One region of the Vibrio sp. 2130-1 genome, then DNA from elsewhere that is predicted to be linked to it. Evidence: predicted binding sites of a transcription regulator. Region 1 holds the regulator's gene; the other holds the start of a gene.
The links. The regulator CRP, encoded in region 1, controls carbon source genes, mostly activating them, when cyclic AMP is high. The targets are predictions, from matches to a motif close to TGTGANNNNNNTCACA.

Region 1 (15,506 bases):
ATACTTTCACTGCCGCTACGACGGCATCTAAGGCTTCACCGCCCGTGTCTAGAATTTGATGTCCCGCTTTTACCGCAGCTTCTAAATCCGCCAAGATGGATTGTTGCAGCTCATCGCTCATCTGTTCACGCAAGATGGTGCCCGCACCACCATGAATGGCAATCGAGAAAGGTTTCGTCATCACTTTGTCCAACTGTTATTCCTTGTATGGTTGGCACTACACCTTAGATAAACAAAAAGCGCAAGTTGAAAACTCAACTTGCGCTTTTCAAAGCTTTGCTAGATAAGATTATCTAGTGAAGGCGCTTATGATTAGTGAGAACCACAGCTACCGCCGCCACAGCAGCCGCCTTCTTCTTCGTGATCGTGGTCATGATCGTGACCACCACAACAGCCACCACCTTGGTGGATGTGACCGTGTTCGATCTCTTCTGCTGTTGCTTCACGTGTAGACATAACTTCTACTTCGAAAGTTAGTGTTTGACCAGCTAACATATGGTTACCGTCAACAACCACTTCGTTGCCGTCAACTTCTGTTACTTCAACAGGGATTGGACCTTGGTCAGTGTCAGCTAGGAAGCGCATGCCCACTTCGATTTGCTCAACGCCTTGGAACACGTCCGCAGGAACGCGCTGTACTAGCGCATCGTTGTGCTCACCGTAAGCTTCTTCAGGAGCTACCGTTACTGAGAACTTGTCGCCAGCCACTTTACCTTCAAGTTCTTTTTCAAGACCTGTGATTAGGTTGTTGTGACCGTGAAGGTAATCTAGAGGTGCTTCTGCTGTTGATTGATCAACAACGACACCGTCTTCCATCATTACTTTGTATGCAAGGCTTGCAACAACGTTCTTTTCAATTTTCATACTAACTCCAGGGAGATTAATTGACTTAACCTGAATGGGGTTAAGTACTGAGATATCTGGGTGTATTATGGGGATCAATTATCGAAGTTCAATTACTCCGGCTTAAAAATTCCGATCATTTCCTGATCTGAGTGTTTATTTTTCTCTACAGATTGTGGTTTACGCTGCTCTGTAAACTCACACTCGACACACTCAACTAATTCGATGTTATTTTCAATCCACCAGCGCAGGGTATCTTGCTGGCTGCAATTTGGGCAGCTAGCGCCGGCAATAAAACGTTTCTTGATTTTCACGCTATTTCCTTAGCTTGAGTCTTGGCTCAAGTACTACTTCCAATGATTAGGTGACTGATGGTCGCTCTCCATTTCACGACCAAATATTTCTTCTAGCTCTTTGCGGGCCTCTTTCGCTCTTTGAGCTAATTTCTTATCTTCATTGTGTTGAGGCAATAAGTCCTTAAGCATAGCATTATCTAACTTGCGAAAATGTGCTTCTGCCCGCTTTGCTTGATAAGGATGCATACCCAGTTCTACGAGCGCTTGGCGACCGAGATCTAGCGCCCCTAAAAATGTTTCACGAGAGTAATTCTCTACACCATGACTCATTAACTGGTAAGCCTCGACACGGCTTCTTGCTCGGGCTAACAACTTAAGTTTCGGGAAGTGCACGCGACAAATGTCCACGATGGCCATCACCTCATCAGGTGAATCAGTACAAATAATCAATGCTTCCGCTTTATCAGCGCCAGCAGCCCTCAATAGGTCAATTTGTGTAGCATCGCCATAAAACACTTTGTAACCATACTTACGTAATAGGTGGATTTGGCTGGCATCACTTTCTAATACTGTCACTTTGATTTTATTGGCATACATTAAACGTCCGACGATCTGACCGAAACGTCCAAAGCCTGCAATGATAACGCGTGGTCGGCGATCCACGACTTTCGTGGTCATGCCCTCTTCTTCTTGATTCAGGGTATGAGCAAACCACTTCTTTTGTCCCATCAGCAAAAGAGGAGTCGTCACCATGGATAGACTGACCACCACCAACAGAAACGCCACTTGCTCTTTGGACAAAATGCCCTCTTGGCTCGCCGCGGTAAATATGACAAAGGCAAACTCACCGCCTTGGCTCAAAATTGCAGCCATACGGCTTCTCGCTTTGGCTCCGACACGGGCAGCTCTCGCCAATGCATACAAAACCAAACCCTTAACCACGACCAAAGCCACCACCGCACCGAGAATCTCTAAAGGGTGTAATGCCAATAACCCCAAGTTTACCGCCATGCCCACCGCAATAAAGAATAACCCCAACAACAGACCTTTAAATGGCTCGATAGCGATTTCCAGCTCATGGCGATACTCACTCTCTGCCAGCAAAACGCCTGCTAAAAAAGTCCCCAATGCCATCGAAAGGCCGAGCTTTTGCATCACGACCGAAATGCCAAGCACGACTAAAAGTGCAGCAACGGTAAAGAGCTCACGAACGCCGCTCATCACGACAAAACGAAATAGCGGACGTAGTAAAAAGTGACCACCAATCAACAGTGCTACCACACTGCCTAAAATAGTGAAGACATCCAACCAACTTCCACCACTATGCCCGCCTGCTAGCAAGGGCAACATCGCCAGCATCGGGATCACTGCAATATCTTGAAAGAGCAGCACCGCAAAACCAGATTGCCCCGTTTCGGTACCATTAAGCCCTTGCTCTTCAATGACTTTAAGCGCAATCGCCGTCGAGGACAGCGCCAACCCCATCCCGATCACCAAACTCACTTGCATGCTTACGCCAAACATACTGACGACACTACCAATCACGGCGGTCGTGACCACAACCTGCGCACCGCCTAAACCTAAAATCGGCCCTCGCATCTGCCACAATTTTTTAGGGTTTAATTCCAGCCCTATCAAAAACAGTAACAACACAACCCCAAGCTCGGCAAAATGCAAAATGGCATCAACGTCGCTAATTAAGCCAAGCCCCCATGGGCCAATCAACACACCAGCGAGTAAATAACCTAAAACCGAGCCAAGCCCAAGGCGCTGAGCAATCGGCACCGCAATAACCGCAGCCGAAAGAAAGACCACACTGCTTTGAAGAAACTCACTGGTGATCGCCATACTGACCTCCTCGCTCTGCCGCTTGCCAGTTTTCAAGTGGGTTACTCAGCCATCCACGGTACAACTCGGCATGTTCGTAGCGTTCAATATCTGAAACATTTCTTGACCAATACAACACCAGTGGTTCAATCCAGTGCATTTGACATAGGGCTGCCGTCAGTTCAAACGGTTGCAAGATTTGCTCAAGTGGGTATTTGTTGTACCCCTTCGCGCTGAAGGCTTCTTCTTTACCACCTGTTGTAATGACACTGCGCCAGTATTTTCCTTCTAGCGCCGCACCTCCGCCAAACGCAAAGCCTTTACCTAACACTCGGTCTAGCCACTCTTTTAATAGGGCTGGACATGAATACATATAAAGTGGGTGGTGAAATACAATCACATCGTGAGCGAGCAACAACTCATGTTCGTAATTCACATCAATAAAGAAATCGGGGTAAACACCGTAAAGATCGTGCACAGTGACGTGATCAAGCGACTGAGCTTTTTTTATCATCACTTGATTGGCAATCGAGTTATGTGGCTCTGGATGAGCATAAATGACCAGAACTTTTGGGAGAATAGACGGTGCAACAGCCAAATGGTCGTCCTTGTGGTTATTTTTATCCGTTATCAAATTGTTATACTTTTTTGTACAGCATAATGCAATTAAAGCGAATCAATCGACTTTTCCGGCCAATACCCCTACTATTCACCGCTAGATATATACCCAAGTGGCTTTAAAAACGATTGAAACCACTTCGCTATGTAACCAAGCAACGCGCACTGCGCAAAGTGAATGAAAACTTTATGATTACCTTCTCTGATATTCAGTTACTGCGTGGCGGTAAACCTCTTTTAGACCAAGCTTCTGCGACTATTCACCCTGGCGATAAAGTCGGTCTTGTGGGCAAAAACGGCTGCGGTAAATCAACGCTGTTTGCCCTACTGAAAGATGAACTGTCAATTGATGCTGGCTCATTTAGCCAACCTCAACACTGGGAGTTGGCCTGGGTCGCACAGGAAACGCCTGCGCTAGAGCGCACTGCACTGGAATACGTCATTGATGGTGATCGCGAGTACCGCGCTCTCGAAAAGCAGTTAGCTGAAGCAGAAACACAAGACAACGGAACCCTAGTTGCCGAGATACACGGTAAAATTGAAACCATTGGTGGTTACAGCATTCGCGCTCGCGCTGCCGAACTGCTTGATGGTCTAGGCTTTAGTCAAGAGCAAATGAGTTGGAACCTGACTCAGTTCTCGGGTGGTTGGCGTATGCGCCTTAACTTGGCTCAAGCGCTATTATGTCGTTCTGATCTACTGCTACTCGACGAACCAACCAACCACTTGGATTTGGACGCGGTAATGTGGTTAGAGCGTTGGCTACAAAACTACCCTGGCACGCTGATTCTGATCTCGCACGACCGTGACTTCTTGGATCCGATCGTTGGTCGCATCATTCACATCGAGAATCAGCAGCTGAACGAATACACGGGTAACTACTCGTCATTCGAAAACCAACGCGCACAAAAGATGGTGTTACAACAAGCGATGTTTGAAAAGCAACAGAAGCAGATGTCTCACATGCAAAGCTACATCGACCGCTTCCGTTACAAAGCCTCTAAAGCACGCCAGGCTCAAAGCCGTATTAAAGCTTTGGAGCGCATGGAGAAAGTGTTACCAGCTCAATTCGATAACCCATTTAGCTTCCAATTCCGTGAGCCAGCTGCGCTGCCAAACCCAATCATGATGATGGATGAAGTATCTGCAGGTTACGGTGACAACCTCATCTTAGAGAAGATCCGCTTGAACTTGGTTCCTGGCAGTCGTATTGGTCTACTCGGCCGTAATGGTGCGGGTAAATCGACATTAATCAAGCTGCTCTCTGGTGAACTTAACGCGCAAGGTGGTGACCTAACTTACTCACAAGGCGTGAAAATTGGTTACTTCGCTCAGCACCAGTTAGAAACGCTTCACCCTGAAGAAACGCCGCTGCAACACATGATGCAAATCGCACCCGATCAAACCGAACAGCAGCTACGTGATTACCTAGGTAGCTTTGGCTTCCAAGGTGACAAAGCACTAGAAAAAGTTGCGCCGTTTTCTGGTGGCGAAAAAGCCCGTTTGGTATTGGCTTTAATTGTGTGGCAAAAGCCAAACCTATTGCTACTTGATGAACCGACCAACCACTTAGACTTGGACATGCGCCAAGCACTTACGATGGCACTGCAAACATTCGAAGGTGCGATGGTGATTGTTTCGCACGACCGCTATTTACTGCGCGCTACGACCGATGACTTGTATTTAGTGCATGATCGACAAGTTGCTCCGTTCGACGGTGATTTAAATGACTATTATAAATGGTTAACCGAACAACAAAGAGCGGAACGCAAAGAAGCGCAGGCTGCGCAGCCAAGCAAAGATACGGCCAACAGCGCAGCTGCGAAGAAAGAGCAAAAACGTCGCGATGCAGAGTTTCGAAAACAGACAGCGCCAATTCGCAAAACGCTGACACAACTAGAAAATAAAATGGATAAGTTAGGTGCTGCACTGGCCGAAGCTGAAGAACAATTGGCGGACAACTCACTGTATGCGGCCGAAAATAAAGCTAAACTTAACCAAGTGCTGGCACTTCAAGCTTCCAGTAAAGCTGAGCTCGAAGAAATTGAAATGGAATGGATGTCTGCTCAAGAAACGTTGGAGCAGATGGAGCTAGAGTTTAATCAATGAGTAATCAACACGCTGAATACACACTCACCCTAGAACACCTTTGGCAGTTTAGTCTGCAATTTTATGGTGTGCGAGAAGTGAAAGAGGCGTGTTTATCATTACAGAACAACTACCACGGTAACGTGAACCTACTCCTGCTGCTCAGATGGCTCGATGAGCAGCAACTCATTTTCCAAGAAAAAGACTGGCCCTTGGTGCAAGACTGTCTAGGTAGGAGCGAAACTTTACTTCACTCCTTTCGCGACCTTCGTCGCCACCTTAAGTCTCAAGTCAATGACGCTTTGTATCGTGAGACCTTGCAGTTTGAGCTGCAACTAGAAAAGCAGCAACAAGCGGATTTGGTGGACTGCATTAACTCACTTGCACTACTCAAAAATGATGGTGACCCATTGACGTTGAGATACTGTCGTCAACTCGGTGGGGAGCATTTGCAGCAAGCCTTTGCTATGCCGGTGCCAAACATTCAACCACCAAAACGCCCATAAATCTGTAGAATACCTATAATCTTTATAAAGGATTATATTAATAAGTTCTTCAACGGACACCGAAGGACCGCATAAGAGCAGTTAGGTATGACACAATTTTTCGCAGCCGCCGGGATCAAAAACCCGCATCTCCAAACGCTTTTGCCGCGTTTTATTCGCAAAAAAGCGTTGTTTACGCCGATTTGGCAAACCCTCGATACATCCGATGGCGACTTTCTCGATCTCGCGTGGAGCGAGGACCCAACCCAAGAGCCTGCACAAAAAAAGCCGATTTTTGTTTTATTTCATGGATTAGAGGGGTGCTTCTATAGCCCTTATGCCAATGGGCTAATGAATGCATTTGCTCAATCTGGATGGCTGTCGGTGATGATGCATTTTCGTGGCTGCAGCGGTAAACCAAACAAAAAAGCACGAGCTTATCACTCGGGAGAAGTGACGGATGCTCGTTACTTCCTAGAGCACCTTGAACAACGCTTTCCTGATAACCCCAAGGTTGCGGTTGGTATTTCTCTTGGCGGTAACATGTTGGCGAATTATTTAGCCCAATATAAAGACCACCCTATTTTGAATGCAGCGACTATTATCTCAGCGCCTTTAGACCTAGCGGCGTGTGCGAACCGTATAGAACAAGGCTTTTCAAAAGTGTATCGCCGTTATCTGCTTTCTTCACTGAAACGTAACGCGTTACAAAAGCATCATCTACTGCATGGCGAGCTGGCGCTGTCCTACAACTCAATCAAACGTGTCACACGGCTGTATGAATTCGATGATTTGATTACCGCACCATTGCATGGCTTTAAAGACGCACAAGATTATTACGACCAATGCTCTGGCTTAAGTAAACTACAGCAAATCACGCTACCCACACTGATCATCCATGCCAAAGACGATCCGTTCATGACCGATGATGTGATACCGAAGTTTGTTCTGCCAGATAACATTGATTACCGTCTCTTTGAGCACGGTGGCCATGTTGGCTTCCTGACAGGAACGGCGTTAAAACCTAAGTTTTGGTTGGAGGAAGCGCTGCCCGCGTATTACGAAAGTATCGCCGCAGATTACCTTTCTGCTGTATCCAAGCAACGAACGCAGTAAACTAGCCGCTCATCATAAAAGTTAGAGGTATTTATGATCATTCCATGGCAAGACATTGCGCCGGAAACATTGGAAAACTTAATTCGTGAATTCGTCTTACGCGAAGGAACGGATTACGGAACCGTCGAGGTTTCTTTGCATGACAAAATTGATCAAGTTAAAGCTCAATTGGAAAAAGGTGAAGCGGTTATCGTGTTCTCTGAGCTACACGAAACCGTCGATATTCAGCATAAAACAAAATTTTAGACCCTTCACATTTTACCGTATCCCACTCGATGACAAGGTATTGTTACGTGCTATAGTGGGATATCGACCGTGCAGTAGTAACTCTACTGCACATTACAGGTAAGTAATTTTCGACAAGGTTTGTCATGTCAGCTAAACACCCAATTATTGCGGTTACTGGTTCGTCCGGTGCCGGCACGACCACTACATCTGAAGCCTTCCGTAAAATGTTCAATATGATGAACGTTAAACCCGCATGGGTTGAAGGCGATAGCTTCCATCGCTTTACTCGCCCAGAAATGGACATCGAAATTCGCAAAGCCCGCGAGCAAGGTCGACACATTAGCTACTTTGGCCCACAAGCTAATGACTTCCCGGGACTAGAAGAGTTTTTCCGTAAGTTCGGGCATGATGGCACTGGCAGCGTGCGCCGTTATCTGCACACGTTTGACGAAGCGGTTCCCTACAATCAAATGCCAGGCACGTTTACGCCGTGGCAAGACTTACCCGAAAACAGCGACGTGCTGTTTTATGAAGGGTTACATGGTGGCGTGGTGGATGGTGATGTTAATGTTGCTCAACATGTGGATTTCTTAATTGGCATGGTGCCGATTGTGAACTTAGAGTGGATACAAAAATTCGTACGCGACACTCGCGATCGCGGCCATTCGCGTGAAGCGGTAATGGACTCAATCGTGCGATCCATGGACGATTACCTCAACTATATCACTCCTCAGTTTTCTCGTACTCACATCAACTTCCAGCGCGTACCGACCGTTGATACTTCCAACCCACTTAATGCAAAAGGCATCCCTAGTTTGGATGAGAGTTTTGTGGTGATTCGCCTACGCGGTATCAAGAATGTCGACTTCCCATATCTGCTGGCCATGATTGATGGCTCATTCATGTCACGCCACAACACGATTGTCGTACCCGGCGGTAAGATGAGCTTTGCAATGGAGCTCATAGTTCGGCCTATCCTACAACAGCTCATCGAAACAGGGAAAATTGGCTAAAAACCTGCCTGCGAAGATGTTTACTTTTCATACCGTGATCATGTGCACAGTTTTGCTTACAAAATCTCAATCATGGCACGATTAAAATCAAGAAATCGTTTTCGAAAAAGGATACTATTTCTTACCGAAACACAAGAGAGCTTGCAGCATATAAAAAGTGCTCTTATTCTAGTAGGCCTAATTCAGGCTTAGCTAAAATATGGATAGCGCAAGCGTACCCTGCAGAGGAAGTGAGATATTATGGTTCTAGGTAAACCTCAAACCGACCCAACATTAGAGTGGTTTCTTTCACACTGTCATATTCATAAGTACCCTTCAAAGAGCACGCTAATTCACGCGGGCGAAAAGGCAGAAACTTTGTACTACATCGTTAAAGGTTCTGTTGCGGTTCTTATCAAAGACGAAGAAGGTAAGGAGATGATCCTTTCTTACCTAAACCAAGGAGACTTTATTGGTGAACTTGGTCTATTCGAGGAAGACCAAGAGCGCACAGCTTGGGTTCGTGCTAAATCTCCTTGTGAAGTTGCTGAAATTTCTTTCAAGAAGTTCCGTCAGCTTATCCAAGTAAACCCAGACATCCTAATGCGTCTTTCTGCGCAGATGGCTCGTCGTCTTCAAGTAACTAGCCAAAAAGTGGGTGACCTGGCGTTCCTAGACGTAACTGGTCGTATCGCTCAGACGCTTCTGAACCTTGCAAAACAACCAGACGCAATGACTCACCCAGACGGCATGCAAATCAAGATCACTCGTCAAGAAATCGGTCAAATTGTTGGCTGTTCTCGTGAGACAGTAGGTCGTATTTTGAAGATGCTAGAAGAGCAGAACCTAATCTCTGCTCACGGTAAAACCATCGTGGTTTACGGTACTCGTTAATCTCAAACTAGAGTGACACGAACAAAATTATAAAAGCCACCAATGGCAACATTGGTGGCTTTTTATTTGCTCATGACCAAATGAGATAGGGTGCAGCGAACACTAATGAGTAAGCTTAACAGGTTAACCCTAAAACTTAGCCATTCGTACTTTCAAAGATTTTGTCAGCTGAAGCGGCCACGAAACCTGGGTACAAATCACCATTTTCCATCGGATAGCGCTTAGCAAATTCATAAAACCCGCCAGGGATAATTTCAGTGCCTTCGCTAAAACGAACCGCTACTTTATCTGCCATGGTCGATGACTGCTCTAGCAACACCTCAGGAGTGCCCTTCACTTCACCACCATTTTCATTAATGGTAAACCCAGCGGTACGCAGATGATCGTTTACCTGCTTCACTTCTTCATATTCATTGAGCTGGTTAACGCTCACCGTGAAGTGGTTTGCTCCGTAACCATGCGCCGCAAGCCAAGATGCGTACTCACTTTCTTTAGCCAACGTTTGGTAATCAGCAAAGCTTAAATCCCACAAGCGTCCACCATGTAAGAATGCGCTATCGTTCAGCTTGTCAGCATCGACTTGTGCCACCAAATTTTTCACAATCTCTTGTAGCTCAGACGAGCACTCTTCAACTTTTAGCTCACTAATAAATACTTTAGGTTGCTTCGGATCTGGGTGCTCATAGTGCTTAGCAACCAGCTTTTTGCTTTCGAAAACGTAATCACCACACGCCTTGTAACCAATAGCTACAAATGGCTTAGCTAGAGTTTCAATACCAAGAGGCGCGATATTGAAGGTACGTAAAGCTATATGATCATTAATCAGAGGCTCATCTTCTTGAAGCAGCTGATGCACTTTAGCAGCCGAAGGGCAAAGACGTTGAATGTAATCTTGCCATAGCGATTCAAATAACACATCGGGCGTCATAACGACTCCTTGTTACGAGATGTAGAGTTTAAAGGTAAGCGGAAGTTGGCTGCTCGTTCACAACAAAAGTTGTCCAGAACAATGAACGAGCAACCATCAACCTGTGACGGTAAATGCCAGTCAGTCAACACGCTTTTCCGAGTCTTTGCTCACTTTTCGTGTTCTGCCAACGATCACTACAACCCATACCTAAATGATGCGCCGGCAAGGTGAGCCGCAATGCATAGTTGCGACTCTATTATTAAAACTTATAGCGCTACACCTGGACTCAATGTTGCAGGCAAGACAGTCTCTTGACCTTCCATTGATGCCATTGGGTACGCACAGTAATCTGCTGCGTAGTAAGCGCTTGGGCGCAAGTTACCCGACGCCCCCGGACCACCAAATGGCGCATCACCGCTTGCACCAGTGAGCTGGCGGTTACGGTTCACGATACCTGCACGAATGTGGTCAACGAAGTATTCCCATTCTTGGTCGTCGGTTGAGACCAAACCAGCAGATAAGCCAAAGCGCGTATCGTTTGCTAGCGCCACGGCTTTGTCTAACCCTTCGTAACGCACCACTTGCAGAAGTGGGCCGAAGTATTCTTCATCTGGTAACTCAGCAATGTTGGTTACATCAATGATGCCAGGAGAAACAAACGCCGCCTCTCCTGCTTTCGCTTCAATCAAGCTTTCACCGCCAAGAGACTGTAGATTAGCTTGTGCATCAAGAATAAACTTGGCTGCCGCGACCGAAATTTGCGGTCCCATAAATGGCGCAGGTTCTGCAAATGGTTGGTCTACGCGAATATTGCGTGTCGCTTCAACGAGCTTGGTGATAAGCGCATCGCCTTTTTCACCCAATGGCACATACAAACGACGAGCACACGTACAACGCTGCCCAGCACTGATAAACGCTGACTGGATGATGGTATAAACCGTGGCATCCAAATCACCGTATTTATCAGAGATCACCATCGGGTTATTACCCCCCATTTCTAGTGCGAGCATCTTGCCCGGTTGACCAGCAAATTGACGGTGTAATACATGTCCCGTATTCGCGCTACCCGTAAACAGTACGCCATCAATGCCTTTAGCGTCAGCGAGGGCGATACCAGTTTCTTTCGCGCCTTGAACAAGGTTAATCACGCCTTTCGGCAGACCGGCTTCTTCCCATAGCTTCATTGCCAATTCACCCGTCCATGGCGTTTGCTCAGACGGTTTGAAGACTACCGTGTTACCAGCCAGTAGCGCAGGCACAATGTGACCATTTGGTAGGTGGCCTGGGAAGTTGTAAGGACCAAACACCGCCATCACGCCCAATGGGCGGTGGCGCAATACGATTTGGTTGCCTGCTGCTTCACGGCTCGCCTCACCAGTGCGGTCATGATAAGCGCGAATCGAAATGGCAATTTTACCTGCCATTGCCACTGCTTCAGTGCGCGTTTCCCAAATTGGCTTACCAGTTTCTTTGGCAATGACTTCGGCGATTTTTTCGCTGTTCTCTTTTACTTTCTCCGCAAAAGCCAACACGATTGCCTCACGCTCTGAAAATGGACGCTTTTTCCAGTCAATAAACGCTTCACGCGCTGAAGATACCGCCTGGTTCACCTGCTCTGCCGTTGCACCTTTGCCTTGCCAGATCACTTCTTGGTTGTACGGCGACAGAGACGTAAATGCTTCACCCTGACCTTGTACCCATTCACCTGCAATCCAATGTGTCATTGTTTCTATCCTTAAATTCTGTCGTCTGTTACTGCGGAAGAAGGCGAACGAAATCCCCTTCCTCAACCGAAATTGCATCCGCAACGTCTGGTGCAATCATCACGCTTTGTGTTTCTGCGTCATACGCCGCTTTAGTGACTGTCGCACGGAAGTTCTCGAAAGATGAATTACACATCAAGAAGTCTTGTGTGCTGGAATGTTCAGAGATTTTGACTTGCGCACGGAATGAATGACGTACCGACTCAATATTACGCAGATCACACTCAACCGTTGGGCCACCGTCGAAGATGTCGACGTAGCCTCGGTTGGTAAAACCTTCACGCTCAAGCAGCTTCAGCGCTGGACGCGTGTTGTCATGTACTTGACCAATCACGGCTTGCGCTTCTGGGCTGAGCAGGTTGATGTAAATAGGCAGTTTCGGCATCAAGTCGGCGATAAAGCCTTTCTTGCCGATACCTGTTAGGTAATCTGCAAGCGTAAAATCGATAGAGAAGAAATGCTCTTGGAGCCATTGCCAGAATGGTGAATTACCCTCGTCGTCTGAAACGCCACGCATCTCCGCAAAGATCGTTTCAGAGAAGCGCTCTGGGTGCTCTGCCATCATTAGGAAACGACACTTCGACATTAGACGACCATTCAGACCTTGGCGGAATTTCTCACGCAAGAACAAGGTACAAATTTCGCTGTTACCCGTGTAGTTATTACCAAAAGTAAGCAGTTTAACGACGTTGTTAACGCCAAGCTTTGGCGACGAGTGCACGACTTTACTAATGTGATATGAGTAAAATGGGACATCCCAGCCGATAGATGCTTCGATTCCGGTGGTACCCGCAACCTCACCCGTTTCAGAGTCAAAGCCAACCATCAGGTAGCCTTCATCGCCTGGTTCTGCCACATCAGGCTTACCAAAGCTGTACTCTGAATGTTTGATTCGATTGGTTAACAGTTCTTCGTTAACCGGTAGAGATGTAAATCCGTGACCAGACTCCACCGCACAAGTGTGCAGTGCGTCGTAATCCGACATCGCGATAGGGCGAACTACTAGCATCAATACTCCCTCCAGATGCAAGAAGATCCTAACTATATTGTAGGAACAATTCCCCCATCAGAGATCCTTGACGGGGGTGTCTGCGTTGACGTTTAAACTGATATCGCGCTTAAACTAAAGTCGCGATCGCTTTATCCAGTTTCGCCAAGCCTTCTTCAATTTCTTGTTGTGTGATAACGAGTGATGGTGTGAAACGTACGACATTGGCACCCGCAACCAATACCATGAGACCTTGTTTACCTGCAGCAACCAGCACGTCACGCGCACGGCCTTGCCATTCTTCATTTAGTGCAGCGCCAAGTAATAGGCCTTGACCGCGCACTTCTGAGAAGATGTTGTACTTCGCGTTGATCTTCTCTAGACCTTCACGGAACATTGCTTCGCGTTCTAGTACACCAGCCAACAACTCTGGCTTAGTAACTTCATTTACAACCGCTTCTGCAACCGCACACGCTAGTGGGTTACCGCCATATGTAGAACCGTGAGTGCCCACTTTCATGTGCTCTGCCAATTTTGCTGTCGTTAGCATTGCACCGATTGGGAAACCGCCACCAAGTGATTTCGCAGTACTTAGAATATCTGGCGTGATACCTAAACCTTGGTAAGCGTAGAAGTTACCTGTTCGGCCATTACCAGTTTGCACTTCATCGAAGACCAGTAAGGCGTTGTGTTTGTCACACAGCTCGCGAACCGCTTGAGCGAACTCAGGCGTTGGTGGCACGATGCCGCCTTCACCTTGTAGTGGCTCCATCATGACCGCACAAGTACGATCAGACATGTGTGCTTGTAAAGCTTCGATATCGTTGTAAGGAAGGTGTGTCACGTCGCCTGGCTTAGGACCGAAGCCGTCAGAGTATGCCGCTTGGCCACCAACCGTTACGGTAAAGAATGTACGACCGTGGAAACCTTGTTTGAATGCAATGATTTCAGATTTCTCAGTGCCATGAACGTCTGCTGCATAACGACGTGCCAGCTTCAAAGCGGCTTCGTTTGCTTCTGCGCCAGAGTTAGCAAAGAACACTCGCTCAGCAAAACTCACTTCTGTTAGCTTTTTCGCCAGACGAAGGGCTGGTTCGTTCGTCATAACGTTACTTAAGTGCCAAAGCTTGTTAGCTTGCTCTGTTAGCGCGTTTACCATTACTGGATGACAATGGCCAAGACAGCTCACTGCAATACCACCAGCAAAGTCGATGTATTCATTACCTTCCTGATCCCAAACACGTGAACCTTCACCTTTAACAGGGATCATTTCCATCGGGTTATAGCAAGGTACCATTACCTCATCGAATAAACCGCGCTCTACTTTAATTTCCGTTGTCATTGCACATTCCTTCTTGATACCGCATGCGTAGCAGATAAGCGAATTTAACCGGCTCTCTTTGCCAGCAAATAATGTTTTGCATTTAAGCTATTGCGGCATTGTATTTACATTTAATTAACCATTTCAATAGTGATTTATTCTTTTCGTTCTCGAAAGCAACTTCCATTAATCACTGCTTGTGACTATTTATGCATCAAGAAAGTAAAATAGAGAAGCGATTTTTTATAAATGTTATGTAATACAGGGGATAGAAGGTTTAAAAAGACATGAATAGACAAAGAGACTCGAGAGAACCGCATAGTTTTGCAATCCGCTCACCTCAGCAAAAAGATGAATGATTTGTTAAGAAAAGTGATCGCGATCAGATCGCTTTGCGTGCTAAAAAGTTCGCAAGCAACTCGTGACCTTGCTCAGTTTTGATTGATTCTGGGTGAAACTGCACCGCATCAATTGGCAAGGTTTTATGTTGGTAACCCATTATTTCATCCATGCTTCCGTCTGGCAGTTCTGTCCATGCAGTCAGTTCAAACACGTCGGGTAAAGTACCGTTTTTCACCACAAGAGAGTGATAACGGGTTACCGTGAGTGGGTTATTCAGATTTTTAAACACACTACGACCGTTGTGATGAATCGGCGAGGTCTTACCGTGCATCACTTGTCGTGCACGTACCACTTCGCCCCCAAACACTTGCGCTATCGCTTGATGGCCAAGGCAAACACCCAATATTGGAAGCTTACCAACGAAGTGTTCTATCGCTTTCAGTGAAATACCTGCTTCGTTCGGCGTACATGGCCCTGGCGAGATCACCAAATGAGTTGGGTTGAGCGCCTCAATGCCTTGGATATCGATTTCATCGTTACGCACCACCTTTACGTCTGCACCAAGCTCGCAGAAGTATTGGTAAAGGTTGTAGGTAAAAGAGTCGTAGTTATCGATGATCAACAACATAAAGGGTCGGTTGCTCCAATCCGTTTTGGCAATGCTTACGTAGTGAATCGCCACGTTCGTGACAATCAAGGGCGGTATTTTGCTATACCAAGCAAGAAAGGCAAGTTTTTGCTGAATAAAAAGGCCAGCATAGGCTGGCCTTTGGTCTTTACAGCTATTTAGGAACT
Region 2 (15,506 bases), on a different contig from region 1:
CTTTACGACCTGTTTTTGCAACTCGTTCATCAATACCACATTGGTGTGATGAGGGTTTTTACACGTGCTGATGACTCTATCAATATGGCTTTGTTGAGCCCACAATCTTTCTTTCATATCTTCTGATGCGCTTTCGATCATCTCTTTCGCCATCTCATGACGAAATTGCTCAAAAGCTTCTGGGTCTCGCTCTGCCATTAGAACCATTTCATCGAATGGAGGAAGCGTTTGGGACGGGATATGACGTAGAGTAGACATCGATGCTCTCCAAATCCTTATGGAAATTGCCTTTAGTTACTAAAAGCCTACACCACTAGAAAGAGGAGAGAGGATGAATTCTTCAGCCGTCTCACTTATAAGAGAAGCTTTCAAGCTGGAGATTGAATAAGTGCGGCATGTCGATGTTTGGTTGTGGTGGTTACTGCAGTTGTTGGATGCGGTAAACGCAGCGTCTTTGGCCGCTAATGATGTGTTCGGTACGCTCTACTTTGGTGTCATGTCCAAGTAAAGACTGAAAGACACTCAGTTCTGATTGGCACAAGCTTGGGCAGCGAGTTGCGGCTTTACAAATCGGACAGTGATTTTCGATTAAAATAAATCCGTTCTCATCTTTCTCGAGTTCAGCCATATAGCCTTCTTGCTCTCTTAATGTGACGAGTGTTTCTAGTTTGCTTTGCAGAGAGTCGCATTGCTCAAGGTGCTGACGATAACTTTGTAACGTGAGTTTTTCCCTCTCTGATGTGACTTTTTCCAGTCCATCTTTGCCAAAGATATGTTCGACAGCTTCTATAAACTGAATGGTCAACTCACCGTGACGGTCAGCAAATTGCTCATGACCCTTTTGAGTGAGAGACCAATGACGAGCAGGGCGACCAACTTTTACTTTTACGTCATGGATAGAAAGAATGCCATCATCTTCTAAACTTTGCAGGTGCTGACGAGCCCCCATGGTTGTCATACCTAGCTCAGAAGAGAGTTGTTTTGCAGTGACGGAGCCATCACGCTTAACGATTTGCAATATCCTATCTACGGTCTTCATATACCCACCATTTATACGTCAGTACATATTATGCGCGATAGGGTTAGTAAAGAAAAGTGTTGACTTAATTTGAGTGTGGATTTGTAGGGGCTATGTTCATATGAGCCAAGATATGTCGTCATTCTGAACAACGAGGAACGAGGTGATTCAGAATCTATCTTTTGGTTGAGTAGTGGTTAAGGTGACCAGGCAAGAATAGGAGCTTGTTACTACTAGATTCTTAGTCTCGCTGGGGCTCGCTAGAATGACGAATTCTTTTGATTTAGGGCTAATTAAAACCACCGTCATTCTGAACAACGAGGAACGAGAGTGATTCAGAATCTATCTTTTGGTTGAGTAGTGGTTAAGGTGACCAGGCAAGAACAGGAGCTTGTTACTACTAGATTCTTAGTCTCGCTGGGGCTCGCTAGAATGACGAATTTTTTGATTTAGGGCTAATTAAAGTCACCGTCATTCAGAACAACGAGGAACGAGAGTGATTCAGAATCTATCTTTTGGTTGAGCAGCGGTTAAGGCGAGCAGGACAGAATAGGAGTTTGCTGTTACCAGATTCTTAGTCTCGCTGGAGCTCGCTAGAATGACGAGCTCTTTTGATTTAGAGCTTATTAAAGTCAACGTCATTCTGAACAACGAGGAACGAGTGTGATTCAGAATCTATTGCCCGTTGTGCGGAAAGAAAGGCTCAAACTCAGATTGAGCGAGAGCCTCGAGAAATGCTTAAAGAATAATATCACGCACTTCTGGATCTTTACGATCTAGGTAGTGAGTCGACTTAATGCGACGAATAGTACGGCATCGACCACGCACGAGCAGCGTTTCTGTGGTTGCGATATTGCCTTGGCGAGAGATGCCTTCTAGCAAGTCACCTTTAGTAATGCCTGTTGCTGAAAATACCACATTGTCGCTACGAGCCATGTCTTCCATTTTGAGGACAACATTCGCTTTTACGCCCATTTCATCGCAGCGTTTTAGTTCATCTGCGCCGTAAATGCGGTTTTCTTCAGTATCGCCTTTTACCTCATGACGAGGAAGCAGGCGACCGTGCATGTCACCATCTAGCGCTCGAATTACCGCTGCTGATACAACCCCTTCTGGCGCACCGCCAATACAGTACATCATGTCCACTTCACTGTCTGGCATACAAGTTAGAATAGAGGCAGCCACGTCACCATCAGGCACCGCAAAGACACGCACGCCCATTGCTTGCATTTCTGCAATAACGTTATCGTGGCGAGGTTTTGCAAGGGTAATAACGACTAGGGTATCAAGTGGCTTGTTCAGGGCTTTTGCTACGTTCTCTAGGTTTTCTTTTAACGGCTTTTCTAAGTCAATTACGCCTTTTGCACCAGGGCCAACAACCAGTTTTTCCATGTACATATCTGGCGCTTTAAGAAAGCTGCCTTTCTCACCTGCGGCAAGTACGGCTAGTGCGTTCGATTGTCCCATTGCCGTCATACGCGTCCCTTCAATCGGGTCGACAGCGATATCCACTTCATCACCACCAATACCAACTTGCTCTCCAATGTACAGCATTGGCGCATCATCGATTTCACCTTCACCAATGACAATTTCACCACTGATATCTGTTTTGTTCAGTAGCGTGCGCATAACTTCAACAGCTGCGCCATCGGCTGCATTTTTATCGCCACGGCCAAGCCATTTGTAACCAGCCAGAGCTGCACCTTCAGTCACACGGGAAAATGCCATTGCTAAATCGCGTTTCATGATGTCTCCAAGTAAGCAAGAGGGAAGAAGAATTTGCGCGGCGATTCTATCACAAGGTCGAGTAAACGTTTGCCTTTTTGCGAGGCTTTTACTTTATCTAACTTGAATTTGATCAATACTTAGGGCGATTTTCAGAGTAGCGGGACGCAAAATCCTTGCTCAAAAATGCTTCGGCGACAAGAAAAGTCAGCGTTTAGTGAGATTGCGCTGATTTTTTGACCGAATGATGCAAAATATCGAATATAGTGAGTGTTTCTCATCGCGACGCTGAGTAGAATGAACCTTATATAGGTTAGGTGTGCATCAATCTCGCACATCGTCCCAACGGAATAACATAGGTAGGCCAAGATGTCTTTTGAAGTACTAGAACAACTAGAATCTAAAATTCAAACTGCAGTTGACACAATCACTCTTCTTCAGATGGAAGTCGAAGAGCTGAAAGAAGATAAAGCTAAACTTGCGGAAGAAGCTAACGAGCTTCGCTCTCAACGTGAAGAGCTAGAGCAAAAAGCACAACAAGCACAGCAAGAGCACGCACAATGGCAAGAGCGCATTCGTGCACTACTTGGCAAAATGGACGAAGTGGAATAATTCAGCTTCTTCATTCCAAATTAAAAACACCCGCGCTAAGCGGGTGTTTGTGTTTTAGGGAAGTAGAAAATGTTAAGACAAGGCTAGGCGCTGATAGCTAAGAGAAGACCCTATAACTTAGACACCTAAGACTCGCTATGCTTCTTCATCCAACTCTAAATCAATATTCAATGGTTCAGGCGACAGGATAATTCCGGTGCTATCAGCATAAATGTAATCTTCTGGAAGGAAGCTAACGCCGCCAAAGTTGACTGGTACATCCAATTCGCCAATACCCTGACTGGTCGCTCCAACAGGAATAGAAGCGAGGGCTTGAATGCCTAAGTTCATATCTTCAAGTTCATCTACTTCACGAACACAGCCGTAAACGACAATGCCTTCCCACTCGTTTTCTTCCGCAATGGTTGCGATTTCTGCATCGATAAGGGCTTTACGTAGGGAACCGCCACCGTCAATTAACAAAACGCGACCAAGTCCATCTTGCTCTAATGTCTCGCGGATCAACGAATTATCTTCAAAACACTTGATGGTGGTGATTTGCCCGGCAAATGAAGCGCGACCGCCAAAGTTACTGAACATTGGTTCAACCACATCTACCTGATCGAGGTAGATATCACAGAGTGCTGAGGTATTGTATTCCATAGCGTACCTTTCTAAACAGAAATTGGTTGTCTTTGAGTATATCTAGGCATTAAGTCAATGCAATGACAATCCTTTTTTAACTTACTAGAGTTTGAGCTACCACAATTGTTGCAAACAAAACGTTGGTGACTAGAGAGCATTTCACGATGACTGGCATCATTGGTGCTATTTGAGCAGGCTTTTGTGTATGCCAAACCGCTTTACCATGATCGGCCACGAAATAAATACTAAGTAAGAATGGCAAGCTAATCCAAACGGGTTTGTCTTGAATTAACAAGTAAGCCGCAAAGGCAAGGATAGCTCCGCCAAGTAAAATAAAGTGGTACTGTTTGGCTTTACGTTGACCTAAGCGTACCGCCACCGTGCGTTTACCACACTCTCGGTCGTTCTCTATATCACGCATATTGTTGATATTGAGGACTGCAACGGCGAGTAAACCGCAGCCTAAAGCAGGTAAGAATAGCGTGGTGTCTACGTGACCAGTATGCAAGAAGTAGGTACCGGATACGCCGAGTAAACCAAAAAACAAGAATACTGATATATCGCCAAGCCCCACGTAACCGTATGGTTTGCTACCCATGGTATAAGCAATGGCGGCGAGAATGGCCAAAATTCCCAGCCCGATAAAAGTAACAATGCTTTCCAGTGAACTTAGTGAATAGAAAACTAACACCAAGCCTGAGATTGCGGTCAGAACGATGTTAAAGATAATCGCTTGTTTCATCTGTTTAGCACTTACCGCGCCAGACTGCATCGCTCGTAATGGGCCGAGGCGTTTGTCATTATCTGTACCTTGAACGGCATCGCCATAGTCGTTTGCCAGGTTGGACAGAATTTGCAGCAATGTCGCGGTTACGAAAGCCATGATGGCAATCGTCAGTGAGAAATGACCCGCCGAGTAGGCGAGCACGCTACCTGTTAAGATAGAGACCAATGCCAGAGGTAATGTTTTTGGACGAGCGGCTTCAAGCCAGATCTGTAGAGATTGTTTCATGGAAATTTCGTGCTAGTAACCAATGTGCCCAGTATAAGCACAAAGAGGCAGATACGCTATTGACCTAAAACAACTCAACTAGAAGTCAAAGGGTTATTCAGAATCTATCATCCGGTTGTGCAGTGGTGAAGGTGAGTGGGAAAGAAAGGCGTTTGCTGTTAGCAGATTCTTAGTCTCGCTTGAGCTCGCTAGAATGACGAGATCTTTTTTGATTTAGGTATTGTCAAAGTCACCGTCATTCTGAACAACGAGTGTGATTCAGAATCGATCATCCGATTGTGCGGTGGTTAAGGTGAGTGGGGAAGAATAGGCGTCTGCTGTTGCCAGATTCTTAGTCTTGCTTAAGCTCGCTAGAATGCGAGATCTTTTGATTTAGGTGTTGTCAAAGTCACCGTCATTCTGAACAACGAGTGTGATTCAGAATCGATCATCCGATTGTGCGGTGGTGAAGGGGAGTGGGAAAGAATAGGCGTCTGCTGTTACCAGATTCTTAGTCTCGCTTGAGCTCGCTAGAATGACCAGGTCTTTTGATTTAGATGTTGTCTAAGTCACCGTCATTCTGAACAGCGAGGAACGAGGTGATTCAGAATCTATCGTCCCGGTTGTGCGGTGGTGAAGGTGAGTTGGAAAGAATAGGCGTCTGCTGTTACCAGATTCTTAGTCTTGCTTAAGCTCGCTAGAATGCGAGATCTTTTGATTTAGGTGTTGTCACAGTAACCGTCATTCTGAACAGCGAGGAACGAGGTGATTCAGAATCTATCGTCCCGGTTGTGCGGTGGTGAAGGTGAGTGTGAAAGAATAGGCGTCTGCTGTTACTAGATTCTTAGTCTCGCTTGAGCTCGCTAGAATGACGAGATCTTTTTGATTTAGGTGTTGTCACAGTAACCGTCATTCTGAACAGCGAGGAACGAGGTGATTCAGAATCTATCGTCCCAATAGTGCCGTGGTTAAGGTGAGTTGGAAAGAATAGGCGTCTGCTGTTAGCAGATTCTTAGTCTCACTTGAGCTCGCTAGAATGACGAGAACTTTTGATTTAGGTGTTGTCACAGTGGCCGTCATTCTATACAAAAAGCCCAGAAACAAGGTTCTGGGCTTTGGTAAAATAGATTGCGATTAAAGAATAAAGCGGCTTAGATCTTCATTTTCAATCGTGTCGCCTAGGCGCGCTTTCACGTAAGCGGAATCAATAACGAATTTAGCGCCAGATTGCTCCGCTGCATCGTAAGAGATTTCATCCATCAAGCGTTCCATTACGGTGTGTAAGCGACGAGCACCGATGTTTTCTGTGCTTTCGTTGACCGTCCATGCCGCTTCCGCGATTTGCGTGATGCCGTCTTCTGTGAATTCGATGTCCACATCTTCCGTTTTCATCAACGCAACGTACTGCTCTGTTAGAGAGGCTTTTGGTTCTGTCAGAATGCGTTTGAAGTCGTTGCTGCTTAGTGCTTCTAGCTCAACACGAATTGGTAGACGACCTTGCAATTCTGGGATCAAGTCAGATGGTTTTGCCACTTGGAATGCACCAGATGCAACAAACAGAATGTGGTCTGTTTTTACCATGCCGTGCTTGGTTGATACCGTGCTGCCTTCAATCAATGGAAGTAGGTCGCGCTGAACACCTTCGCGTGAAACGTCTGGGCCTGAGCTCTCGCCGCGTTTACAGATCTTGTCGATCTCATCGATAAATACGATGCCGTTGTTTTCAACGTTGAAAATCGCTGCTTCTTTTAGCTCTTCTTGGTTTACCAGTTTCGCCGCTTCTTCTTCCGCTAACGCTTTCATTGCGTCTTTGATTTTCAGCTTACGTTTTTTCTTAGTGTCGCCTGCCAGGTTTTGGAACATGCCTTGCAGCTGGTTAGTCATCTCTTCCATACCAGGAGGCGCCATGATCTCTACGCCCATCTGCGGTGCGGCTACGTCGATTTCAATTTCTTTATCGTCTAGTTGGCCTTCACGCAGTTTCTTACGGAAGATCTGGCGAGTGTGAGAAGACTCTTCCGTTTGCTCTGCTTGACCCCAACTATCACGTGCTGGTGGCAGTAGCGCATCAAGAATGCGTTCTTCTGCTTGCTCTTCTGCGCGGAATTTCACTTTCTCCATTGCTTGTTGATGCGTCATTTTCACAGCGACATCGGTTAGGTCACGGATGATGGTTTCAACTTCTTTACCAACGTAACCCACTTCGGTGAATTTTGTCGCTTCAACTTTGATGAAAGGGGCATTTGCCAGTTTTGCGAGGCGTCGTGCGATTTCAGTCTTACCAACACCAGTAGGGCCAATCATCAAGATGTTTTTTGGCGTCACTTCGGCACGCAAGCTTTCTTCAAGCTGCATGCGGCGCCAGCGGTTACGAAGTGCAATCGCAACCGAACGTTTGGCTTTTTCTTGACCGATAATGTGGCGGTTCAATTCATGAACGATTTCGCGAGGCGTCATTTCAGACATATTCTTTCCTTACTTCGTTACGATTACGCGGTTGGTTTTTCAGGCTCTACTGTTGAGTCTAGCTCTTCTACCGTGTGGTGATGGTTAGTGAAGACACAAATGTCACCCGCGATATTGAGAGCTTTTTCCGCGATCTCACGAGCATCTAGATCTGTGTTTTCTAGTAGGGCGGTTGCGGCAGCTTGTGCGTAAGCACCACCAGAGCCAATCGCAATCAGGTCGTGTTCTGGCTGTACGACATCACCATTACCGGTAATGATTAACGATGCGGTTTCGTCGGCAACGGCAAGTAAGGCTTCGAGCTTGCGCAAAGCACGATCGCTACGCCAGTCTTTGGCTAGCTCAACTGCCGCTTTGGTTAGGTGACCTTGGTGCATTTGCAGTTTGCTTTCGAAGCGCTCAAAAAGGGTGAAGGCATCCGCAGTACCGCCGGCAAAGCCCGCTAGTACTTGGTTGTTGTATAGGCGGCGAACTTTGCGCGCATTACCTTTCATTACGGTATTGCCTAGAGATACTTGGCCATCACCCGCGATGACGACTTTATTATTTCGACGTACAGATACAATGGTAGTCACAGTCGACCTCTTGATTATTTCTCTTTGGATTTAATTCAGTATATGGGGGAGGAGAAATGGGGATTCAAGGGGGCAAAAAGAAAGGCCCTAGGATCTTAGCTCCTAGGGCCTGAGTTTAAAGATTTTCTTTCCAAATCGCACACGGCTCGATTTTCGCGCGTTGCAGTTTATGGCGGTCACGTTCTGCATCACGTTTGAACTTATACGGACCTAGCACCACGCGATACCATGAACTGCCTTCTTTCTTACGAATCTTGCTCGACATCCCTTGGAACGCGATTGCAAGCTTGCGCTCTTCCGCTTGTGCCTGAGTTTTGTACGCGCCACACTGCATGATGTAAGGAATTTTAGAAACTTCAATTTCTTTAGCCACAACTTCAACTTCACGTTTCGGTAGTGACTCAACATATTCCCATTTTTCTTCTGGTGGTGGCGGCAAGTCTTTTTTCGGCTTTGGTTTGCTGACAGTGGTTGTTGGCTGCTTCACGACTGGTTGTTTAGGTTCTGGGTCGCTACTCAAAAGGTAAAGACCATAGCCAAAACCGCCCACGAGCAAGATAGCGAGCAGGCCACTGCGCCAAGGTTTTTTTCTTCTCGGCGGCTGTTTTTTTGTCGACTTTTTTGGGGCGCCTCGCCCCCGTCTTACATAATCTCTATTTGCCACGGTTATTTCTGGTCATCAAGGATTCTTGCAAATATGTTAATCCAGAACGAGTTGAGAAAACACCCTATTGATAGAATCTTGATAGCTAAAGCGCGACAACGTCCGAGTGTAGGAGTGTGTTTCCGTTCTCGCTTATGTTTATTCGGGGATATACAAAAAGCAGGAGGGGTAAATAAAAAGCGGCGCCTTGGCACCGCTTTGGGGATGAATACCTAATCTTTAGGTTAAGGGCGCTGTGGTGGCGCTGCACTTCCACGAATGACGAGATTAGTTTCAAGCAGACGCGAGCCTGAATGCACGTCGTGGCCTTTTAACATCTCGAGCATCATTAGCATCGCTTGTCGACCAATCTCATAGCGAGGTTGAGAGATGGTGGTCAACGGTGGATCGCAGTACTGAGCGAAGTTAATGTCATCAAAGCCCACAACAGAGAGATCTTGCGGTACTCGTAAGCCAAGCTTTTTCGCTTCTTGAATTGCGCCGATGGCCATTGTGTCACAGTGACAGAAAATAGCCGTTGGTGGTTCTGGCAATTCGAGCAGTTTACGAACGGCTTTTGCTCCGCCATCAAAAGAGAACTCAGTAATGACACTATATTGTGGATCTTTATTGATGCCGGCACGGCGCAGGGCTTGTTGGTAGCCTTGCTGGCGGAACTGACACAATATTGCTGTATCTGGTCCAGAGATTTGAGCAATGCGTTTATGACCTAATTGAGTCAAGTAATTCACCGCTTCAAATGCTGAGGTCAGGTTATCAATATGTACTGTCGGAAGCTCGAGCTCTGGCGCAAATTCACACGCCATTACCATCGGAGGTAAGTTCTTTTGCTCTGGCTTACTGACATCGAATGGTAGATCTGTACCAAGCAGTAGCATTCCATCTGCCTGCTTAGTAAATACGAGGTTTACGAAAGAGCTTTCGCGTTTCTTCTGTTGTCCGCTATCGCCCAGCAGGACTAGATAGCCATGTTCCATGGCTGCATCTTCAATACCGCGAATAATTTCAGAAAAATAAGGATCACAGATGTCGGGAACGATAGTAACAATGGTTTTTGATTCGTTTCTACGTAAGTTACGCGCTAATGAGTTTGGAGAATAACCCGCTTCAAGTACGGCATCTTCTACTCTCTTTCGTGTAGAAGAAGAGACTTTCTCTGGATTCATTAAGGCTCGAGATACCGTAGCCGTAGACACTCCCGCAAGCTGGGCAACATCCTTCATTGTCGCCATAGTTTTTAACCTCTCATTTATTTTTTGCCAAGATGACGTTATTCCGGTTTGAAATCAGAGTAATCAAACCGAGTTAGAGCTGTGTTTGCTCTTCGCTCAGTTCGTGTTAACGAGTGGGAAAATGGATTCTTCACCGCGATATCAATTTGTGGGAATAGTCATTGTTTTAATCTAAGCCTGTGCAAACAAGTCACTTTAGACTTTTCTAATTTGGATAGTCTATTCATTTCTAAAGTGAAAGTTACGGTCTGTTTAACAAAAACTGTAATCTTGGTGTGATTCTGGTCACATTAAATGGTAATTCATTACATAGTTAAACGTTTGCTAGCTGAGATCTTGTGGTTCTATGTCTAAATTCCAGCGTACTTTCTTAGCATTTGGCAACAACTCAATAGCAGGTTTGGCACTGGTTAATAACTTTTGCATCAATGAACGATGCTGAGTTTGCAGTAATAGTTGCCAACGGTATTTACCAGCCCGCTTGGCCAAAGGTGAAGGAGTAGGGCCTAACACCATGCAGGAATCATCGAACAGAGGGTGTGACTCTAACGTAAAGCGAACCTGACGCAGGAAGTCTTCAACTACCTCACTTTGGTTCGCCTCTGCTTTAAACAGAGTCAAGAAACTATAAGGCGGAAGCTGAGCCAATTTGCGTTCTTCCAGAGCAGTCATAGCAAAGTGGCGATAGTTTTTTTGAAGCAGGGCCTGCAGCAAGCTGTGCTCAGGATGGTGGGTTTGTAGGATAACCTCGCCAGGTTTACTTGCGCGGCCGGCACGACCTGCGACTTGAATAAACAACTGCGCTAGTCGCTCGGAAGCGCGGAAGTCACTACTATAGAGAGAGCCATCAACATCCAAAAGAGCAACGAGCGTTACATTTGGAAAATGGTGCCCCTTAGCCAGCATTTGGGTGCCAATCAGAATTTGATGTTCACCTTTACGAATCGATTCAAGGGCATCTTCCAAACTACCTTTGCGACGTGTGCTGTCTCTGTCGATGCGAATGGCGTTGTATTCTGGAAATAACTGAGCCAATTGTTGTTCGAGTTGTTCCGTTCCTACGCCGACGGTAACCAATTGGGTTGAACCACACCCCTGACATTGATGAATCACCGGTTGTTGTGAGCCGCAGTGATGGCAGCGTATTTCGTTGCTGTAATGGTGGAACGTATAGTACGCATCACAGCGTTTACATTCTGCAATCCAACCGCATTCATGGCACATCAAAGCGGGCGAAAAGCCTCGACGGTTAAGAAACAACATTACTTGATTGCCCGCTTTTAAATGCTTGCGCATCTCGGCAATCAGTTGGGCAGATAAGCCACTTTCTAAATACTGACCTTTTACATCTAACACTTTATTAGTGGTTGGCACGGCAGAGCCAGCTCGTTGGGTTAGTGTTAAATGGTGATATTTGCCTGACAAGGCATTGTGCAATGTCTCCAGTGCAGGTGTGGCTGAGCCCAGAACAATCGGAACTTGTTCTTTATGAGCGCGCATGACAGCAACATCGCGTGCATGATAACGCAAGCTATCTTGCTGTTTGTAAGAGGTGTCATGTTCCTCGTCCACAATGATAATCCCGAGATCAGCAAAAGGCGCGAGTAGGGCAGAGCGTGTGCCGATAATGATTCCGGCCGCTTTGTCGCGTGCAGAAAGCCACGCATTCAGACGCTCCGTCTCGTTTAACCCGGAGTGGATGACGTCAACTGGCACATTAAAACGGCGTTTAAAGCGGTTGATGGTTTGGGGCGTTAAGCCAATCTCTGGTACTAAAACCAAGGCTTGTTTCCCTTGCTCTAAAACTGGCTTGATAAGGTTGAGGTACACTTCTGTCTTACCTGAGCCCGTGACGCCTTCTAATAAATAGGAGGCAAAACCTGTTTGGCTATTTACACTCGCAATAGCCAGCGCTTGTTCGTGGTTGAGCTTTGGCTTTTCGACGTCGCATTCAACGTGCTGTCCCCACTGGGTGATTACAGGCTTCTTCTCGATACGTTCAATCCAGCCTTTCTCTTCTAAAGACTTTAGTACTGTTGAGGCTATCTCTTGGTCGACAAATTCCTGGTGAGGCAAAGCGCCGTTAACCAACATTTGCAAGACCTTTTGTTGTTTGACCGCTCGACGATCAAGCCCTTGCATCAGCTTGTCTTTACCGGATTCGGTAATTTGCCACTCTTGTAGCGTCGCAAAATCTGCAGGCTTTCCTTTACGTAGAGCTGCTGGCATCGCATTGTGTAGCGTATCTCCAAGTGGGTATTGGTAGAACTGGCTGCACCAAGTCAGCAACGAATAAAGCTTTTCAGACCATATCGGCTGAGAATCAAGAACTGCTTTGATTGGCTTGAGTTGATCTTTGGGAAAGTCCGAGTGATTAACCATCGCGGTGACGATGCCAACTAACGTTTGGCGTCCAAAAGGTACGGAAACGCGTCCACCAATGACCGGAAACAGGTGCCCCGGAATGGCGTAATCAAATTGTTTGTCGAGCGGAACGGGTAATGCCACTCTAGCAATGGTTGGACGCATAAATTCTTAGCTATTAAAAAAGAGGGAAAGGAAATGAGAGTCTATTAAAATCGGTATGGAAATTCGAGTAAAGCAATGCGATTCAGCGTGAATCGTGCCTCTATGATTAGTCTGGCTAAAAAAGTGGCGAAAAAGTTGCCAAATGTGTTGATCCGAGCAATGTGATTCTTTACTATATCGCGCCTTGAGATATGGCTTCGGCAATTAGTTGATGCGGTATCCCATTTTATTATTAATTGCGTGTGGTGTGCGGCTTAGATTCGTATAGCGACACGGCCTACTATTGAGGTTATCCCATGAAAGCTGGTATCCACCCAGAATACAAAGCAGTAAAAGCGACTTGTTCTTGCGGCAACTCTTTTGAGTTCAACTCTACTCTAGGTAAAGAGTCTATCCACCTAGACGTATGTGACAAGTGTCACCCATTCTACACTGGTAAGCAACGTATCGTTGATACAGGCGGCCGTGTTGATCGCTTCAACAAGCGTTTCGGTGCACTATCAAGCGGTAAGAAATAATAGCAGCCGCTATTACGATTACAGTTTAGAAAAGGACGCTTCGGCGTCCTTTTTGTTTTAATGGCTACCAAGCGAAGAGGAATGTATGGGGTTTGGAATATTCCCGATTATTTTTCACTCAGCGCTTGCAACCTAAAGTGTGATCTGTATAATGCAGCGCACTGGTTAAGCCAGTTGTGAACCAATGAGCAGTGAGGAGCGAGCAAATCTAAGGATTTGTGAGGTAATGTATACTCAGCTTATGTTCGCGGTTAATACAATTAGCTATCTTTTCTTCGGAAAAACTATCCTCAAAGGTGACTTTGGCATATAGGGATAGTTAATCGAAAATTAACTGACAATGCGTCCTAATCTTGGATGCTACGGTTTCACATAAATCAATCGGCATTCTCTCGTCTTGACGAGTTTGAGTGGCGATATTGTTTGTGTAATTTATTAAATTTGGAGCTCTGTCTCATGCAGAACCAACGTATCCGTATCCGCCTAAAAGCTTTCGATTACAAACTAATCGATGCTTCTACAGCGGAAATCGTTGAAACAGCTAAGCGCACTGGCGCACAGGTTCGTGGTCCAATCCCACTGCCAACTCGTAAAGAGCGTTTCACAGTTCTTATCTCTCCACACGTTAACAAGAAAGCACGTGACCAGTACGAAATCCGTACTCACAAGCGTCTAATCGACATCGTTGAGCCAACAGACAAGACTGTTGATGCTCTAATGCGTCTAGACCTTGCTGCGGGCGTTGACGTTCAAATTAGCCTAGGTTAAGGGAGATTAGAAGTATGATTGGTCTAATCGGTCGTAAAGTGGGCATGACCCGCGTATTTACTGAAGAAGGCGTTTCTATCCCAGTAACAGTTGTTGAGGTTGAAGCTAACCGTGTTTCTCAAGTGAAAACTCTTGAAACTGACGGCTACGCAGCAATCCAGGTTACAGCTGGTTCTAAGAAAGCTAACCGTGTAAACAAAGCTGAAGCAGGTCACTTTGCTAAAGCTGGCGTTGAAGCTGGTCGCGGTCTTTGGGAATTCCGTTTAGAAAACGGCGAAGAGTTCGAAGTTGGTTCAGAACTAACTGTTGAACTATTCAACGAAACTAAGAAAGTAGACGTTACTGGTACATCTAAGGGTAAAGGTTTCCAAGGCGCTGTTAAGCGTTGGAACTTCCGTACTCAAGATATGACTCACGGTAACTCATTGTCTCACCGTGCTCCTGGTTCTATCGGTCAATGTCAGACTCCAGGTCGCGTATTTAAAGGCAAGAAAATGGCAGGTCACATGGGTGCTGAGCGTGTAACGACTCAAAACCTAGAGATCGTACGTGTTGACGCTGAGCGCAACCTGCTTCTTATTAAAGGTGCAGTCCCAGGCGCAACTGGCGGCAACGTGATCGTTAAACCAGCTGTTAAAGCATAACGTCTCAGGAGTAAGTAATGGAACTAATGGTTAAAGGTGCCGATGCACTAACTGTTTCCGAAACTACTTTCGGACGTGAGTTTAACGAAGCTCTTGTACACCAAGTAGTTGTTGCGTACGCAGCAGGTGCTCGTCAAGGTACTCGTGCTCAAAAAACACGTTCAGAAGTTTCTGGCGGTGGCGCTAAGCCATGGCGTCAAAAAGGTACTGGCCGTGCGCGTGCTGGTACAATCCGTAGCCCAATCTGGCGTACAGGTGGTGTTACTTTTGCTGCGAAACCACAAGATCACAGCCAAAAAGTAAACAAAAAAATGTACCGTGGTGCTATGAAGAGCATTCTTTCTGAGCTTGTTCGTCAAGAGCGTCTAATCGTTGTTGATAACTTCTCAGTTGAAGCACCAAAGACTAAAGAGCTAGTTGCTAAGCTTAAAGAGCTTGAGCTAACTGACGCTCTAATCGTGACTAGCGAAGTAGATGAGAATCTATTCCTAGCTGCTCGTAACCTATACAAAGTTGACGCACGTGATGTTGCTGGTATCGATCCAGTATCTCTAATCGCGTTTGACAAAGTTGTAATGACTGCAGAAGCAGTTAAGCAAGTAGAGGAAATGCTAGCATGATCACTGAAGAGCGTATCCTAAAAGTTCTACGTGCACCGCACATCTCTGAAAAAGCAACTATGGCAGCTGAGAAAGCGAACACTATCGTTTTCAAAGTAGCTAAAGATGCGACTAAAAAAGAGATCAAAGCAGCTGTAGAAAAGCTATTTGAAGTTGAAGTTAAGTCTGTAAATACTCTTATCACTAAGGGTAAGACCAAACGTCAAGGTCTACGCCAAGGTCGCCGCAGCGACGTTAAGAAAGCGTACGTTACTTTGAAAGAAGGTCAAGATCTTGACTTCGTTGGCGGCGCGGAATAACAGGAGTAGTTAAAAATGGCTATTGTTAAATGTAAGCCGACTTCCCCTGGTCGTCGTCACGTTGTTAAAGTTGTTAACGCTGACCTACACAAGGGCAAGCCATACGCACCTCTTCTAGAGAAAAACTCTAAGAACGGTGGTCGTAACAACAAGGGTCGTATCACAGTACGTCACATCGGCGGTGGTCACAAGCACCACTACCGTGTAGTTGACTTCAAACG

Region 2: cytR (DNA-binding transcriptional regulator CytR) is a predicted target of CRP. The motif match lies at 10,182-10,197, and genes of this name have one in related genera.

What each region holds. Positions count from the first base shown of each region.
Region 1 is NZ_JAWOUT010000023.1:25,002-40,507, reverse strand. It holds gene R7Q09_RS22365 (isoaspartyl peptidase/L-asparaginase family protein) at 1-181, opposite strand, end outside; gene slyD (peptidylprolyl isomerase) at 313-864, opposite strand; gene R7Q09_RS22355 (YheV family putative zinc ribbon protein) at 957-1,157, opposite strand; gene kefB (glutathione-regulated potassium-efflux system protein KefB) at 1,191-2,987, opposite strand; gene kefG (glutathione-regulated potassium-efflux system ancillary protein KefG) at 2,971-3,564, opposite strand; gene R7Q09_RS22340 (ABC transporter ATP-binding protein) at 3,774-5,693, shown strand; gene R7Q09_RS22335 (TIGR02444 family protein) at 5,690-6,178, shown strand; gene R7Q09_RS22330 (hydrolase) at 6,266-7,273, shown strand; gene R7Q09_RS22325 (YheU family protein) at 7,307-7,519, shown strand; gene R7Q09_RS22320 (phosphoribulokinase) at 7,645-8,514, shown strand; gene crp (cAMP-activated global transcriptional regulator CRP) at 8,755-9,387, shown strand; gene R7Q09_RS22310 (DUF1338 domain-containing protein) at 9,524-10,315, opposite strand; gene astD (succinylglutamate-semialdehyde dehydrogenase) at 10,564-12,021, opposite strand; gene astA (arginine N-succinyltransferase) at 12,050-13,069, opposite strand; gene R7Q09_RS22295 (aspartate aminotransferase family protein) at 13,179-14,390, opposite strand; gene R7Q09_RS22290 (aminodeoxychorismate/anthranilate synthase component II) at 14,752-15,339, opposite strand.
Region 2 is NZ_JAWOUT010000006.1:219,064-234,569, forward strand. It holds gene R7Q09_RS11295 (DUF3135 domain-containing protein) at 1-258, opposite strand, end outside; gene R7Q09_RS11300 (helix-turn-helix transcriptional regulator) at 419-1,039, opposite strand; gene glpX (class II fructose-bisphosphatase) at 1,757-2,764, opposite strand; gene zapB (cell division protein ZapB) at 3,113-3,355, shown strand; gene rraA (ribonuclease E activity regulator RraA) at 3,491-3,997, opposite strand; gene R7Q09_RS11320 (1,4-dihydroxy-2-naphthoate polyprenyltransferase) at 4,074-4,991, opposite strand; gene hslU (HslU--HslV peptidase ATPase subunit) at 6,105-7,436, opposite strand; gene hslV (ATP-dependent protease subunit HslV) at 7,460-8,011, opposite strand; gene ftsN (cell division protein FtsN) at 8,127-8,675, opposite strand; gene cytR (DNA-binding transcriptional regulator CytR) at 8,900-9,928, opposite strand; gene priA (primosomal protein N') at 10,232-12,436, opposite strand; gene rpmE (50S ribosomal protein L31) at 12,733-12,954, shown strand; gene rpsJ (30S ribosomal protein S10) at 13,411-13,722, shown strand; gene rplC (50S ribosomal protein L3) at 13,737-14,366, shown strand; gene rplD (50S ribosomal protein L4) at 14,384-14,986, shown strand; gene rplW (50S ribosomal protein L23) at 14,983-15,285, shown strand; gene rplB (50S ribosomal protein L2) at 15,301-15,506, shown strand, end outside.